3 regions of the Alteromonas sp. ABV2_168 genome follow, and region 1 is predicted to be linked to each of the others. Evidence: predicted binding sites of a transcription regulator. Region 1 holds the regulator's gene; each other region holds the start of a gene.
The links. The regulator FNR, encoded in region 1, switches genes on or off when oxygen is low (the NO sensors DNR and NnrR bind a similar motif). The targets are predictions, from matches to a motif close to TTGATCTAGATCAA.

Region 1 (5,333 bases):
GCATGAAGCTTCATACAAAGCGGAAGATAAGCGCTTTTTGAAAAAACTCGGCCTCGCAGGTCTGATGACCATGCAGGTAATGATGCTGGCGGCGGCCCTGTATTTTGATTTATTCGATGCAATGGATGCACAGACACGGTCTTATTTTCACTGGATAGCGTTGGTTCTGACCACACCGGTGGTGCTGTATTCCGGCAGTACGTTTTACGTTGGCGCGCTTAAGGCTTTGTCGGCCCGGACCGTGAATATGGATGTACCGGTGAGTATTGCAGTGTTGGGTACCTGGCTGTCCGGTCTGTTTGCAACGGTTACCGGTCGCGGCGAAGTGTATTTTGAATCAGTTTGCATGTTTATTTTCCTGCTTTTACTGAGTCGTTTTCTGGAACACCGGAGCAGGCACCGCGCCGCGCAGATCTCAGCGAATATGTTGCAGTATATTCCGGTAACCGCTAATCAGGTGGCTGCGGATAACACCGTAACACAGGTACTGGCGAAATCGCTCAAAACCGGCGATGTTGTTGTGGTCAAAGCCGGAGAGACCATTCCCGTAGACGGTATTGTGACTGACGGTGCCAGTGAAACCGATGAATCGATGCTTACCGGCGAGTTTAATCCGGTGCGTAAACAAACCGGCGATACGGTGTTCGGGGGTACGGTAAACCGTACCGGCGTAATAACGGTAACGGTAACCAGGGCGTTAAAATTTGCGCTGGTAAATCAGATCATCCGTCTGCAATCCACCGCTATGGCTGCGAAGCCCCGGGTCGCTCTTATGGCTGACCGCTTTTCCAGTTATTTTGTCGCCGTAGTACTGATTACGGCTGCATCTTCATGGGCTTACTGGCACTGGCAGGGTAATGATAATGCCTTTTGGATCAGCATCGCGGTACTGGTAGCAACCTGCCCCTGTGCGCTGGGGCTGGCTACGCCATCTGCCCTCACCTGCGCAATGGCAAACCTTAACCGGCATGGCATTTTATTGAAAAGAGCCGATGCACTGGAGCAAATCAACCACGTAGATACCCTGGTGCTGGATAAAACCGGAACGCTGACCGAAGGAAAGTTTGCTCAGATAAACAGCTGGTTTGCTGAACCGGCACGGGAAAATGAAATCCGTGCTTTGATGGGAGCAATAGAGTCCCGTTCAGAACATCCGGTTGCCGCTGCCTTTGTTTCTGATAACAATCAGGGATTAATTCTGAGCCAAGTTGACGTTGTGGCCGGAATGGGCATCAGCGCGCAATGCAATGGCCGCAGTTATAAAGCCGGTTCGGCTTCTTTCACCGGTGTTGATGCCGGCCTGTCGCCCTTTCCCGCTAACGTGTTTCTTACCGAAAACGGTGTGCCCGTTGCCGCCTTTCGTGTAGCAGATAAAATTAAAGCGGATGCCGCAGACAGCCTGAGCAAATTGGCGCAACTGGAGCGGATAATTCTGAGTGGCGATATTCAGCAAAATGTTGACGACATTGCAGCGAATTTACCTGTAGACAAAGCCACAGGCGGGAACAGCCCTGAAGATAAATTAAATGCCGTGACAGCCCTTCAGCGGCAGGGCCGTCATGTCATGATGCTGGGGGATGGTATTAACGACGCGCCGGTGATGGCAGCGGCTGATGTTGGCATTGCAGTGGGTAATGCCACGGATATCGCAAAAAGTGCCGCGGATGTGATTTTATTAAATGATAAGCTGGCTGTACTCGGACACCTTACTCTGATGGCCAGAAGAGTAAAAGCGACAGTCAGGCAGAATATGGGATGGGCCGTAGGCTACAATCTGGTTATCCTGCCGTTTGCAGTGTCCGGCATCCTGACGCCGTGGATGGCGGTGATTGGTATGAGTCTGAGTAGTATTCTGGTAGTAACAAATTCGACGAGACTGTTAAAGTAACGCTATGAGTATAATTTACGTCCTTATTCCCCTTGCTGTGATCATTGTGGCCATTGCCATCGGCGTATTTTTTTGGGCAGTAAAATCTAACCAGTTTGAAGACCTGGATCGCCAGGGCTACAGTATTCTTTTCGATGATGATTTATCTCCTGAAGAAAAAAAACTGGCCGAAGAACGAAAAAAACTCAATGAGTGATCTGTCGTTTTTTTCTGCCTTGCTGGTCGGGCTGGGCGGAGGCGTTCATTGTGTGGGAATGTGCGGCGGCGTATCGCTGGCACTGTCTGCCGCCACGCCGGCAGGCTCATCGCCTTTACCCTATGCGCTTAGCTACAACTTTGGTCGTATATTCAGTTACATACTTGCCGGCGCTGTGACCGGCGGCATCGGGCAGATAGCGAAAGAAGCTGTACCCGTGACCGGCCCCGTACTCGCCGTCATCAGTGGCATTATGCTGATTGCCATGGCCTGCTATCTGGGTAACTGGTGGCGTGGCCTGACCGCTGTTGAAGCCCTCGGCAGTAAACTCTGGCAAAGAATTCAGCCGTTGTCGAAACGGTTTTTACCTTTCAGGTCTCCTACTAGCGCCTTTCCCTATGGTATGATTTGGGGATGGTTGCCCTGTGGACTGGTTTATTCCACCCTGACATGGGCACTGGCTTCAGGGACGGCAATATCCGGTGCTGTAATCATGGCCGGTTTTGGTTTAGGAACGCTACCGGCGTTGCTGGCTGTCCGGGCTGGTGCAGACTGGCTTTCCTCAGGTTTCAGACAACCCGTAGTTCGTCAAATCATTGCTTTGAGTTTGCTGTTGTACGCATTATTGCTGTTGTGGCGGGCTTTAAGTACTATACATTAGAATTATCGCAAACAGCGGAAAGTGAGCATGCAAAAACGTTCGGATTTTTCTATACACTGCCAGAATTGCAGTTTCAGTCATTTGTGTCTGCCCGTGGCCCTCAATAAAACTGAGATTGAGTCACTGGATGACATCATTGAACGCAAAAAGCCTTTGCATAAACACGACACCCTGGTAGAAGCCGGCGATAAATTTACCTCTCTGTACGCTGTGCGGGCAGGTTCATTTAAGTCTTTTGTCACCGATAAAGAAGGTGAAGAGCAAATTATCAGTTTCCACTTCCCGGGCGATATTATCGGTTTTGACGGTTTACGTGACGACACTCACCAGAGTTACACTCAGGCGCTGGAAACTGCCATGGTGTGTGAGCTGCCCTATTCCACCCTTGAAAAAATGTCTGAGCAATTCCCGAAATTGCGCCATCAGATCATGCGTTTTATGAGTGCTGAAATTAAGCAGGATCATGAAATGATGATGCTGCTGAATAAAAGGACGGCAGAAGAACGTCTGATTTATTTTATCGCCCATCTGTCCGGTCGCTTCGAAGAACGGGGTTTTTCTCACCGTCAGTTCAATCTGAGTATGACCCGCAACGAAATCGGTAATTATCTCGGATTAACGGTAGAAACGATCAGCCGCTTGCTGACCCGCTTCCAGAAAGAAGGCATTATCAAAGTAGACGGGAAGCTCATTACTGTTCTGGATTTTGCGGCTATGGATAAAAAGCTGCACTCTATGGACATTCCTACTCTTTGCGTGGATTAATATCCCGTTGAAATATTGATCTGAAACAAGGTCTCTCCTGCTGTAAGTCTTATACTAAAGATGAAGGCAGTATTTATTGTCTGCATCAATAAGGAGAGACGCCATGATCACCTGCAAACGTATTCTCGCCGTCGTTCAGGCCGACAACCCTGAACAACCTGCCCTTTCAAGAGCCATCGAAATTGCCCGTAAAACCGGTGCAGAAGTACACGCACTGCTTGTTGTATACGACTTTTCTTATGACATGACAACAATGCTCACCCGCAGTGAGCGTGAAGCCATGCGTGATGCGGTAACCAAAGACCGCATTGCCTGGGCAGAAAAAAATCTGACCCGCTACGATGATTATGATGTAAAGGTTGCTGTTGAGTGGAGTGATAAACGTTACGAAGCCATTACCCGCTACACCATTAACCGTCAGGTTGACCTGGTCGTTAAAGCTACCCGCAAACACGATGATTTTGCATCAGTGCTCTTTACACCAACAGACTGGCACTTACTAAGAAAATGTCCGGCTCCGGTTTTACTTGTCAAAGCTCATGCCTGGCCTGAACACGGTAATATTGTTGCGGCAGTCAATGTGGGTACAGAAGACAAAGAACATGCACAACTGAATGACAAGTTGACCGGTATCGCAAAGGATTATGCAGAGTTACTGAGCGGTCAGGTACATCTGGTTAATGCCTATCCTTCTGCCCCACTGAATATCGCCATTGAGATCCCCGATTTCAATCCTGAGACGTATCATAACGCTGTGCGCAATCATCATGTTCAGGAAATGGAAAACCACAGCGCTAAATTTGGGATCGGCGTAGCAAATTGCCATGTTGTTGAGGGATTACCTGATATAGCCATTCCGAAAGTGACTGAACAGCTGGATGCAGAACTCGTCGTCATCGGTACCGTGGGACGTACAGGCATATCAGCCGCCTTTTTGGGCAATACTGCAGAGCATGTTATTGATAACCTGAATTGCGATGTGCTGGCGGTTAAACCTGACGGGTTTACGTCTCCGGTTAAGTAAATGCGCGATAACGGAATGCTGCTTGTGTAGCAGCATTCCGTCTGCTTTTGTATAATGGTACTTTTATTTTTCCAGCCAATTCTGAAGTGCCATGAATCAAGTAACATCTACGCCATCTGAGAACGCCAGTCACAGTGCGCAAAGTAAACAAAAATACAACTTTAACAAGTTGCAGAAAAGACTTCGCAGACATGTTGGCAAAGCCATCGAAGACTTCAATATGATTGAAGACGGCGACAAGGTCATGGTGTGCTTATCCGGCGGAAAAGACAGCTATACCTTGCTGGATATCCTGCTATTTTTACGCAAAATTGCACCGGTCAATTTCGATATCGTCGCGGTTAACCTCGACCAGAAGCAGCCCGGCTTTCCGGAGCATGTGTTACCTGAATACCTGAATTCTCTGGGTATTGACTACAAAATTGTAGAAGAAGATACCTATTCCATTGTTAAAGATAAAATCCCTGAAGGGAAAACCACCTGTTCACTGTGTTCAAGATTAAGACGCGGGATCCTGTACCGTACTGCAAAAGAACTCGGCGCAACCAAAATAGCCCTCGGTCATCATCGTGATGATATGTTGGAAACATTGTTTCTGAACATGTTCCATGGCGGAAAGCTAAAAGCCATGCCCCCCAAACTGGTAAGTGATAATGGTGAACACATTGTTATTCGCCCGCTGGCTTATTGCAGTGAGAAAGACATTCAGAAATACGCTGACGCCACTGAGTTCCCGATCATCCCCTGTAATCTTTGCGGTTCTCAGGAGAATCTGCAAAGACAGAATATTAAAATGATG
Region 2 (5,333 bases), on a different contig from region 1:
CACCCAGCACACCACCGGCGTGGTTGCTGCTGAAGCCATCCGGTGTCAGTGTATCGCGGTGCTCACTGCCCTTTTGTTCTATCACACCGAAACCATCGCCAATCTCAACGCCTTTCACCGCGTTGATGCCCATCATGGCACTGGCAATGTCAGCATCGAGACGGTCGAAAACCGGCTCGCCTAACCCTACAGGCATTCCCGTCGCCACTACCGAGACTTTCGCACCGATAGAGTCGCCTGATTTTTTCAGGTCACGCATGTACTGGTCTAATTCGTCCAGCTTACTTTCGTCAGGACAGAAAAACGGATTGGTGTTTGTCACGCTGTGATCAACGGTCTCCACTTTTACCGGTCCAAGCTGGGAAAGATAGCCATGAATTTCGATGCCGCAGCTCTCTTTCAGGAATTTCTTGGCAATACCGCCTGCCGCAACACGAATAGCTGTTTCACGGGCAGAAGAGCGGCCACCACCACGGTAGTCCCGCGTGCCGTATTTTTGATGATAGGTGTAATCCGCATGACCGGGACGGAAACGGTCTTTGATATTGGAATAGTCACCACTGCGCTGATCGGTATTCTGGATCAACAGGCCAATGCTGGTACCGGTGGTTTTACCTTCAAACACACCCGATAAAATTTGTACCTCATCACCTTCCCGGCGGGCGGTGGTGTAACGGGAAGTGCCGGGTTTTCTGCGATCTAAATCAATCTGCAGATCGGCTTCTGAGATTTCCAGTCCCGGAGGACAGCCATCAACCACGCCACCTATTGCAATCCCGTGGCTTTCACCGAATGTGGTGACAGTGAATAATTTTCCAAAGCTATTACCAGACATCTGTATTAACTTTCCTTCCCGTTAAGATATGAAACCAAAGACGCACGGGAGACGGCAAAAATACCGTGTCCGCCGTGTTGAAGTGCTACCCATTCCACGTTTAACCCGGCAAGACGTTCAGCCATATGCACCTGACTGTTGCCGACTTCCACCAGCATCCAGCCATTTTCTTTTAAATACACCGGTGCCTGCTTCAGCATCTGCTCAACCAGATCCAGACCATCTTCTCCTGCCGCAAGGGCTAATTCAGGCTCATGCTGATATTCGTCCGGCAAATCATTCATGTCTTCTTCATCGACATAAGGCGGGTTCGACACGATTAAGTCGTACCGCTGCCCTTCCAGACTGGTAAATAAGTCTGAATGAATGGGGAAAACACGGTCGCCCAACTGATGTTCCTGAATATTGAAATCTGCCACTTCCAGGGCGTCGTGGGAAATATCCACAGCATCCACCTGAGCTTCAGGAAATGTATGGGCCAGCGCAATAGCAATACACCCCCCACCTGTACACATGTCCAGAATACTGGCCGGCTCAGATGACAGATAAGCGGAAAAGCGGTCTTTGATCAATTCGGCAAACGGTGAACGGGGGATCAACACTCTTTCGTCAACGTAAAAAGGCATGTCGCAGAACCATGCCTCACCGGTAATATACGGCAACGGCATGCGTGTTTGTACCCGCTTTAAGACTAAATCTGCAACTTTCTCTTTTTCTGAAGTGGTAAGACGGGCTGAAAATAAGCCGTCACCGGTTTGCGATGTAATATCCTGTGGCAAATGCAGAGCATGCATTACCAGGCAAACAGCTTCATCCCAGCTGTTATCAGTGCCATGCCCGTAGTACAGGTGTGCATCGTTAAAACGGCTCACAGACCATCTCACCATGTCCAGCATGGTGTGCAGTTCACGGATGGCTTCGTCTAAATAAATCTTATCGGTCATGGAGTGTGGTACATCGCCAGAAATAAAGCTGGTATCATACCGAAACTCGCAATGACACCCAACACAAATTGCGCGATAACAGACGTGCAGATGAACACAGGTTAAAACAGACAGGAGAAAATGGTTGGCTGATCAGTGGAAACCGGAAGACGACGACAATGACATGTCATTATTCCGGGAAGCGGTAAGTGGTATAAAGCCGCTGTCACAGGACAAAATTGTGCATAAACGCCGTCATGTGCCGGCGAAGCGCCTGCATTCCGCCACCCGCCCGGACAGCCGTCAGCAAAAGCTGCTGGATGCCAGTTTTGCCTTTTCAGATGTCTATCAGGCCAGCCTGCCCCATCAGGGCCCCATGCGGTATTGCCGCGAAAATGAACCGACACACAGTTTGAAGCGATTACGGCGGGGGGATTTCTATCCTGAGCTGGTACTGGATTTACACGGTCTGAACCGCGAAAACGTGAAGCTGGAATTATCCGCACTCATTTACACCGCGCGCAAGGAGCTTATTGACTGTGTTGCCATTGTGCATGGCATCGGTTCCGGCGTACTAAAAAACGCCTTGCCTCACTACCTGGTTCAACACCCCCATGTCAAAGCGTTTCACCAGGCTCCCCTGGAGTATGGCGGGCAAGGCGCGTTACTGGTGCTTATCGAAACCGTTGATCCGGGCCTCAGTAAACAATAACAAACTATTTATCCGGTCCCGCGCTGTTGTGCATAAACAGCCACGTGTAATAACACATCATCAAAACAACGATAAAAATACCCAGAAGTGAACCCCATACTACAGGGTCTTTAAGCATGGTTAGCCACATCAGATTACTCCCTAACATTGATAACTTTTTACAGTGCTAGTGTGCATGGCTGCGACAGGTAAATCTGTGATCTGAATCAATGGGAACAGTCGATGCAAATAAGACCCGTGATGCAGATCAAAAAGGTTTTTTTAAAAAAATAGGAATTAATTCACAAAACGATATTGCAAATCATTATCATTTACACTATATTGATCCTGCCTGTTCGACGTTGGGTGATTAACGGTCTTGGCTTAGCGTCGATTGTAGGCAGGTGTGTGGTGCGCCTGCCTACTTCTTTTCTCTCCCGGTAACCTTCGTATTGAGTCCTTCGTATTGAAAAAACTGCCGCGTCCGGTACTTTCACACCAAGAATGCCAGCCCCTTACGCAGTCACATCATCATTATGTGAACAGTTTCCAAAACCAGCTTTTCTGCAAGTCTTCTTCGCAGGTTTTTAACTGGGTAGCATAACGCAATGAGCGTGCTTTAACCGTTCCGGCCACCTTTTTCAGCCAGGGCTTACTGTTGTAGGTACGGCGTTTATACCCGCCCCACCCTTCATGGTAATTCAGGTACTGGGCATAGCCGTCCCACTTTGATACACCATTAATTTTATATGATTTGGAAATAAACCAGCCCATGAAATCCATGGCGTCATCAAAATCATCCCGGTCCGCCCAGCTGTTGCCGGTTTCGTTGACATAGTCAGACCAGGTAACCGTTTTAGCCTGAGAATATCCGTAAGCGGAACTGACCCGCCCCCATGGAATAAGACCAAAAAATACATAATCTTTTGGTGGCAGTGCATCATGCCGGAATGAGCTTTCCTGATACATGATTGCCATAGGAACATGGATTGGCACGCCCCATTTATCGCGGGCATCAGCGGCCGCATCATACCAGTCTTCTTTTTCGTAAAAGATTTCGCAAATGTTACTGGTGTCCTGAGGAGGCGACGTGGCACAACCGGTGATACCACTTAAAAGCAGTACAATTCCGGCACCTGCAAAAAATCGTTGTGAATTGTTGAACTTTCTCACTGCCCGCTGTCTTAATAAGTGTTCTGGTAATAAATGTGTGTGTTTCCCTGGAACATTCTTATGCCTGGCCCCCTTGCCAGGCATTTTTTTATCCCCGGCAAGGTCAATTCAGGCTTCAGCTGTCCCGTGTAGCCATCGGTTCTGCGAAATAACCGGCAATAAAATCTGCAAAAGGTACTTCATCCGTCGCCTCAACAGCGTGCTGCGCAGCCAGTGAATCAGCGGCCATTTTTTCAAATGCTTTCAAATCATAGTGCAGATATTCATAGCCTTTAAAGGCTTCCGCGTACTGCTTAGCCAGATTAAGCCCCAGTACGCCGTTATCCATATCATTTTCAAGCAACGTTGCCAGAATTTTACCGGATGGCGTTTCATCAGCATTAAGTACTTTTTGCCACTCAGCTTTGACAGCATCGCTGTAAGCCGATGTTCCGTTGGCGTTATCAAGCACTTTTGCCGTTTGCTCAAATACAGCAAACAGCCCTTCACACCATTCGCGGAAGGCAACACTGCCGTCTTTGTTTTCCAGCATCAGGTCAGGATTACGTCCTTCCAGAACCACTTTATCCATATTCTCCCTGCAAACGGTGAGCTCCTCTGCCGTCATTTCAGGGCTGTCTGTCAGCAGGCAAGAAAGCATGAAGACATCGAGGAAATCCATCTGGCCTTTGTCAATGCCCACAGGCGAGAAAGGATTCACATCCAGTACCCGCACTTCCACATAGTTAACACCGCGGCGCACAAGGGCATCGGTAGGTTTTTCCATGGAACGCGTGGGCTGCTTGGGACGAATGGGAGAATACAGTTCATTTTCAATCTGCAGAATATTCTTAGATAACTGCTGAAAATGCCCGCCCTCACCGGCGGCAAACTGGCCGAACCGTGAAGACGGCGTGTACATGGCACTACGAAGCTTTTCCACATAGGTATCGATGTGGTTATAGCAAATTTGTAAAGCTGACTGCTCTGAGTTGGTGTAACCCAGATCGCTCATACGCAAAGAGGTCGCATAAGGTAGATAAACCGTACCTTTACCCACTTTTTCAAAATTCAGCGTCGTCGGCTTCCCTTTCAGGAAGGACTGACACAGCGCCGGCGATGCCCCGTACAGATACGGCAATAACCAGCAGAAACGACGGTAATTACGGATCAGCGAGAAATAATCAGCAGAAACCTGATCCTGAGAGTATTCTACACCGTTGAGTTCTGCCCACGCCTGCCAGAATGTATCCGGCAATGAAAAGTTAAAATGCACACCGGAAATCGCCTGCATCATACTGCCATAGCGATTTTTAAGTCCCATACGGTACACGCGCTTCATTTGTGCAACGTTAGATTCACCGTAATAAGCCAGCTGAATTTTATTTTCATCATCAATGAAACACGGCATGCTCATGGGCCACAACATTTCGCCGTTCATATTTTCGCTGGCGAATTTGTGTATATCCCTTAGCTGGGTTTCTGTTACCTGACTGTCTGCCACCGGCGGTGTAATAAATTCCAGCAAGGCTTCAGAAAAGTCGGTAGTGATACACTCGTGGGTCAGTGCCGAACCCAGAGCCTGAGGATGGGCTGTTTCCGCCAGCCGGCCATTGGACTGTATACGGAGGCCTTCACGTTCGACGCCATGTTTAATGTCTTTTAGTGCACTTGAAAACGCAGTCGCGTTCATCGCCGCAAGGCGACGGGAGAAAGTTGGCTCTGATGAGGT
Region 3 (5,333 bases), on a different contig from region 1:
GCTTTACAGATTTATTTACCGGAGGCGGGGCAGTATCCGCTGCTGTGGCGCTGGGACTGATTATTCTTGCAGGCCTTACGTCAATGATAACTGCCTCATTCGGTGTCGGTGGCGGTGTTATGTTGCTGGCGACCATGGCAACGGTTGTGCCAGTCGCCGCGTTGATCCCTGTGCACGGACTTGTTCAGTTAGGTTCTAACGGGAGCCGTTCGTGGCTGACCCGTTCACACATCGACTGGGCCATGGTGAAGTGGTTCAGCGGTGGTGCGCTGGCCGGGGCTGTTGCTGCGTCTTTCATTGTGGTGCAACTGCCGCTAATCACCATTCAGTTTACTGTAGCGGGTTTTATCTTATTTTTAGTGTGGGGACCCAAACCGGCGAAAAGGGAGCTGAGCAAAACCGGCCGTTGCATTGCCGGTGCGCTGACGACGGTTGCGACTATGTTTGTGGGCGCGACAGGGCCGCTGGTCGCCGGGTTTGTGCACTGGAATACCGATAATAAGATGACCCTCACCAGTACGTTCGCTACCTGCATGACATTTCAGCATCTGCTTAAAGCCTTTGTTTTCAGCTTTGCCGGATTTGCTTTTTTTCAGTGGTTGCCACTGGTAGTTGCTATGGTAGTCAGCGGCTTTACCGGCACCTGGCTGGGGTTGAAAGTGCTGAAAAAAGTGTCTGATGCGCGCTTTGCACTGCTGTTTAAAGTTATCGTTACCATACTGGCTCTGCGCCTTATCTGGCAGGCAGTGATGTCGCTCTAACGCCTGCTGAGCGTCAGGCCGTATCGCCGGAGTTTTCTGTAAAGTGTTCTGGTGCTTATGCCAAGTACGTCTGCCAGCGCTTCCGGCGTACCGTCGAAGGCTGAGATGATTTTAGACAGGTACGCTTCCTCTGCTTCTTCCAGTGTTTTTAATCTGAGCGGGCCGGACTCCTGTTCGCTTTCCGGTACTGTCAGATGTGAAGGCAAGTCCGCCGGAGTGATGTGTTCATCTACCGATAACAGAGCGGCTTGTTCGGTGACGTTGCGCAATTCTCTGATATTGCCGGGAAATGCATAACGGCTGAGTACGGACAGGGCATCTTTGTTAAAGGTCATCTTCGTGTGCCCGGCTTGCGCCAGGAATTGCCCGCATAGCGCAGGAATGTCTTCCCTGCGCTGGCGTAGAGAAGGCAGGGCGATGGGAAAGCCGGCAATCCGGTAATAGAGATCTTGTCTGAATTCGCCTTTCTCAACCAGCTGTTTAAGGTTTTTGTGTGTAGCGCAGACCAGCCTGAAATCAGAGTGCTTCAGCTTCAGGCTGCCGACAGGACGGTAAGTTCCTGACTCCAGCAATCGCAGCAGCTTGACCTGCATACTCATGGGCACATCGCCAATTTCGTCAAAAAACACCGTGCCGCCACTGGCCACGTCAATGAGTCCTTTTTTCGACGATGATGCGCCGGTAAATGCCCCTTTCTCGTGGCCGAACAGCTCTGATTCAAATAATGACTCAGTCAGTCCGGTGCATTCAATGACTACAAACGGTTTGTCCTTCCGCGGGCTGCTTTCGTGAATAGCGTGAGCGACAAGTTCTTTTCCGGTGCCTGTTTCTCCCTGCAACAACACGGCAATGTCTGCCGGTGCTGCGCGGCTGATTTGATGCAGCATATTCCTGAAAGACGGTGCACTGCCAATGAGTTTCGCATTACCGGCACGGGGAGAAGCAAAGGTGATCTGCTCCAGCACCTCCAGGTAGCCAAGTACCATGCCATCTTCGTCCTCCACCGGCTTCATTGTGATCTGGCAATGAGAATCGCCTGTGCGGGTTTTGTGATTGTGTACCACTGAGCTTGGTCTTTGTGTACTTTTGCATTCAGCAAGGGGGCAGTCTTCTCCGGCTTGATCACAGGGAACAGCATTGTTGTGAGACACGCTGAAGCAGGTACTTTTACCGGTGATGATGTGCTCTTCATAAGTGTCGCGGTAGAGCTGGTTAACCGCATGCACCACATAATCCGGCGTGATAAAAATCGCCGGCTTATCAATCGCATTGATCATCGACTGAATAATAGAAATGTTCACGTTTATGCCCCCTCAGTGAGTTATGACAATTATGTCACAAGATTTGTCAAAAATGACTTTGTTTTTCCGGTGAGAAAGCTTGCGTTGGATCAAATAGCGGCCTGTTCGAAGGGTGTAAGGTAGCGGCTATGAAATTTGCGATGTATCCGAAGTCGTCCGGTGGCTCAAACATCCCTGTTGTGTTCGTTATTCACGCTTTCTGCGCACAATAATTGCGGTTTTTGATTTATCTCACGCTTCTGTGATTGCCAACGTTACTCTGTGGCACGACTTCTGCTCTGCCAGTGATATTAAATTCGGCTACATCGTCGACATTTCGCCAAATTACTAATTAATCGGGAGATGTTCCTAATGAGCGATACATTACTGGAGTTATCGCGCTGGCAGTTTGCATTGACTGCTATGTTCCACTTTATCTTTGTACCCCTTACCTTAGGTATGACTTTCCTGCTTGCCATCATGGAATCGGTTTACGTGATGACCGGCAAGGAAATCTACAAACAGATGACCAAATTCTGGGGTAAGTTGTTCGGGATAAACTTTGCGATTGGTGTGGCTACCGGCCTCACCATGGAGTTCCAGTTCGGTATGAACTGGTCTTATTATTCACATTACGTGGGTGACATTTTTGGCGCGCCGCTGGCTATTGAAGGCCTGATGGCGTTTTTCCTTGAATCAACTTTCGTCGGACTGTTCTTCTTTGGCTGGGACCGCATGTCAAAAGTGAAGCACCTTATGGCTACCTGGCTGGTGGCTATCGGTTCTAACTTTTCGGCGCTTTGGATCCTTATCGCCAACGGCTGGATGCAAAACCCTGTGGGCGCTGACTTCAATGTTGAATCTATGCGGATGGAAATGACCAGCTTCGCTGACGTTATTTTTAATCCGGTGGCACAAGTGAAGTTTGTACACACTGTTTCTGCAGGCTATACAACAGGCGCAATGTTCGTGCTGGCTATCTCCAGTTATTACTTACTGAAACACAAGCATGTTGCGTTTGCCCGCCGCTCTTTTGCCATCGCTGCAAGCTTTGGTCTGGCGTCTGTGTTGTCAGTGATTATTCTGGGCGATGAAAGTGGATACGAAATCGGTGACGTGCAGAAAGTGAAACTTGCCGCCGTTGAAGCGGAGTACGAAACCCATCCTGCGCCTGCGCCATTCACCATCTTTGGTATTCCCAATGACGAAGAAGAGCGTATGGACTACGCCATTCAAATCCCTTACGCCATGGGCATCATCGCCACCCGAAGCTTTGATGAAGAAGTTACCGGCATTAAAGATTTGAAAGAGCAGCACCGTGTTCGCATTTTGTCCGGTGTGCAGGCATACAAGCACATGGATGCAGTGCGTGACGGTTCAGCTACGCCGGCTGAGCAGGCCCTGTTTGACGCAAATAAAGAAAACCTCGGTTATGCCATGCTGCTGCAACCCTTTACGCAGGATATTACGCGGCCTACACCTGAAGCGCTTGAGCGTGCCGTGGATTACAGTATTCCGCCTGTTGCACCGCTGTTTTATTCCTTCCGCTTAATGGTACTGGCAGGCTTTTTAATGCTGGCTCTGTTCGCGGCAGCGTTCTGGTACAGCACTAAACACCGCATTACTCAGCCCCGCTGGTTACTGAAATCAGCCCTCTACGGTTTACCTCTGCCCTGGATTGCCTGTGAAGCAGGCTGGTTCGTCGCCGAGTTTGGTCGTCAGCCATGGTCTATTGCAGAAGTACTGCCGGTCCACGTGTCTGTTTCCAATCTGAGTGTGGGCGATGTGGTATTCACCATGGTGGGCTACACCTTGTTCTACACCGTGATGTTCATTATCAGCTTCTACCTGATGAAGAAATTCGCCAAAAAAGGACCGGTTCCTCCCGGCGATGAACAGGATGAAGCAAGCGTAATTGGTTTAACTGAAAAAGGAGCAAACGCATGATCGATTATGAAGTGTTGCGGGTGATCTGGTGGGTCCTTGTCGGCGTGTTACTGATTGGCTTTGCCATTACCGACGGCTTTGATTTAGGTGTAGGTTCGCTGCTGACGATTATCGGGCGTACCGACGAAGAGCGCCGGGTGATGATTAATACCATCGGCCCGCACTGGGACGGCAACCAGGTGTGGTTCATTACGGCCGGCGGCGCTATTTTTGCTGCCTGGCCAATGATTTATGCCACTGCGTTCTCCGGCTTTTACATCGCGTTATTTCTTACGCTTGCTGCGTTATGGATGCGCCCCATCGGCTTCGATTACCGTAGTAAACTGCCCGGAGCAAAGTGGCGTCAGCGTTGGGACTGGGCGTTGTTTGCCGGCGGATTTGTTCCGGCACTTATCTTTGGTGTTGCGTTCGGAAACCTGTTACAGGGCGTACCCTATGAATTTGATAACACGTTGAAATCCACCTATACCGGCTCTTTCTTCGGGTTATTGAATCCCTTTGCCATCCTGACCGGTCTGGTATCCGTTGCATTACTGCTTAATCACGGTGCCACCTGGTTGCAAATGAAAACAGACGGTTTTGTTGAAGTGCGTGCCCGTGCCACCTCAGTGATCCTGTCTTTGGTGACTGTGGCGTTATTTATTCTGGCCGGCGTGGTTGTAGCCTTCGGCATAGATGGTTATGTGATGAGCTCTGTAGCAGACACTTATGCCGTCTCAAATCCGTTGCACAAAACCGTTGTCACTGAAACCGGCGCGTGGATGAACAACTATGGTACTTACCCCTGGATGATGATTGCACCGGCACTGGGTATTGCAGGTGGCCTGGCGTGCGCGGCCTTTTCAAAAGCAGGCCGTGCGGGATGGGCATTTGTGTCCAGTTCTGCCATGATAGCCGGCGTTATTTTAACGGCGGGGTTCTCAATGTTCCCGTTCCTGATGCCAAGCAGCACAATGCCGGATGCAAGTCTGACAATGTGGGATGCTACATCCAGTGAAATGACATTACGTGTGATGTTCTTCGTAGCCTGTGTATTTGTACCCATTGTACTGTCTTACACCATCTACGGGTTCTACGTGATGCGTGGAAGAGTTAAACAATCTGATTTAGATAAATCTCACGCGATTTACTAGGAGGCATTATGTGGTATTTCACCTGGATCCTTGGCATTTTACTGGCTTGTTCATTTGGCATTATCAACGCCATGTGGCTGGAGTCTACCGAGAACATGGACCGCCCTGATACTGAAGAATAAGGGATAATTTGAGTCGTTCCCTCTCACTTACCCGCTGGTTTCAGCAATCTGTCGCCACCGGAAACCCTGCTCCCCGCAGGGCTCTGGTGG

Region 2: a site for FNR is predicted at 2,708-2,721, ahead of ACXAH4_RS15680 (DUF3149 domain-containing protein). Genes of this name have one in related genera too.
Region 3: a site for FNR is predicted at 2,142-2,155, ahead of ACXAH4_RS01880 (cytochrome ubiquinol oxidase subunit I). Genes of this name have one in related genera too.

The regions. Positions count from the first base shown of each region.
Region 1 covers NZ_JBSWYQ010000014.1:13,850-19,182, reverse strand. Annotated here, with positions in the region: gene ACXAH4_RS18265 (heavy metal translocating P-type ATPase) at 1-1,888, shown strand, start outside; gene ccoS (cbb3-type cytochrome oxidase assembly protein CcoS) at 1,893-2,084, shown strand; gene ACXAH4_RS18255 (sulfite exporter TauE/SafE family protein) at 2,077-2,745, shown strand; gene fnr (fumarate/nitrate reduction transcriptional regulator Fnr) at 2,767-3,510, shown strand; gene uspE (universal stress protein UspE) at 3,614-4,534, shown strand; gene ttcA (tRNA 2-thiocytidine(32) synthetase TtcA) at 4,626-5,333, shown strand, end outside.
Region 2 covers NZ_JBSWYQ010000010.1:189,444-194,776, forward strand. Annotated here, with positions in the region: gene aroC (chorismate synthase) at 1-835, opposite strand, end outside; gene prmB (50S ribosomal protein L3 N(5)-glutamine methyltransferase) at 841-1,779, opposite strand; gene smrB (endonuclease SmrB) at 1,904-2,470, shown strand; gene ACXAH4_RS15680 (DUF3149 domain-containing protein) at 2,475-2,618, opposite strand; gene ACXAH4_RS15685 (transglycosylase SLT domain-containing protein) at 2,984-3,577, opposite strand; gene gshA (glutamate--cysteine ligase) at 3,738-5,333, opposite strand, start outside.
Region 3 covers NZ_JBSWYQ010000001.1:412,310-417,642, forward strand. Annotated here, with positions in the region: gene ACXAH4_RS01870 (TSUP family transporter) at 1-761, shown strand, start outside; gene ACXAH4_RS01875 (sigma-54 interaction domain-containing protein) at 758-2,038, opposite strand; gene ACXAH4_RS01880 (cytochrome ubiquinol oxidase subunit I) at 2,414-3,988, shown strand; gene cydB (cytochrome d ubiquinol oxidase subunit II) at 3,985-5,121, shown strand; gene cydX (cytochrome bd-I oxidase subunit CydX) at 5,130-5,243, shown strand; gene ACXAH4_RS01895 (ABC transporter ATP-binding protein/permease) at 5,252-5,333, shown strand, end outside.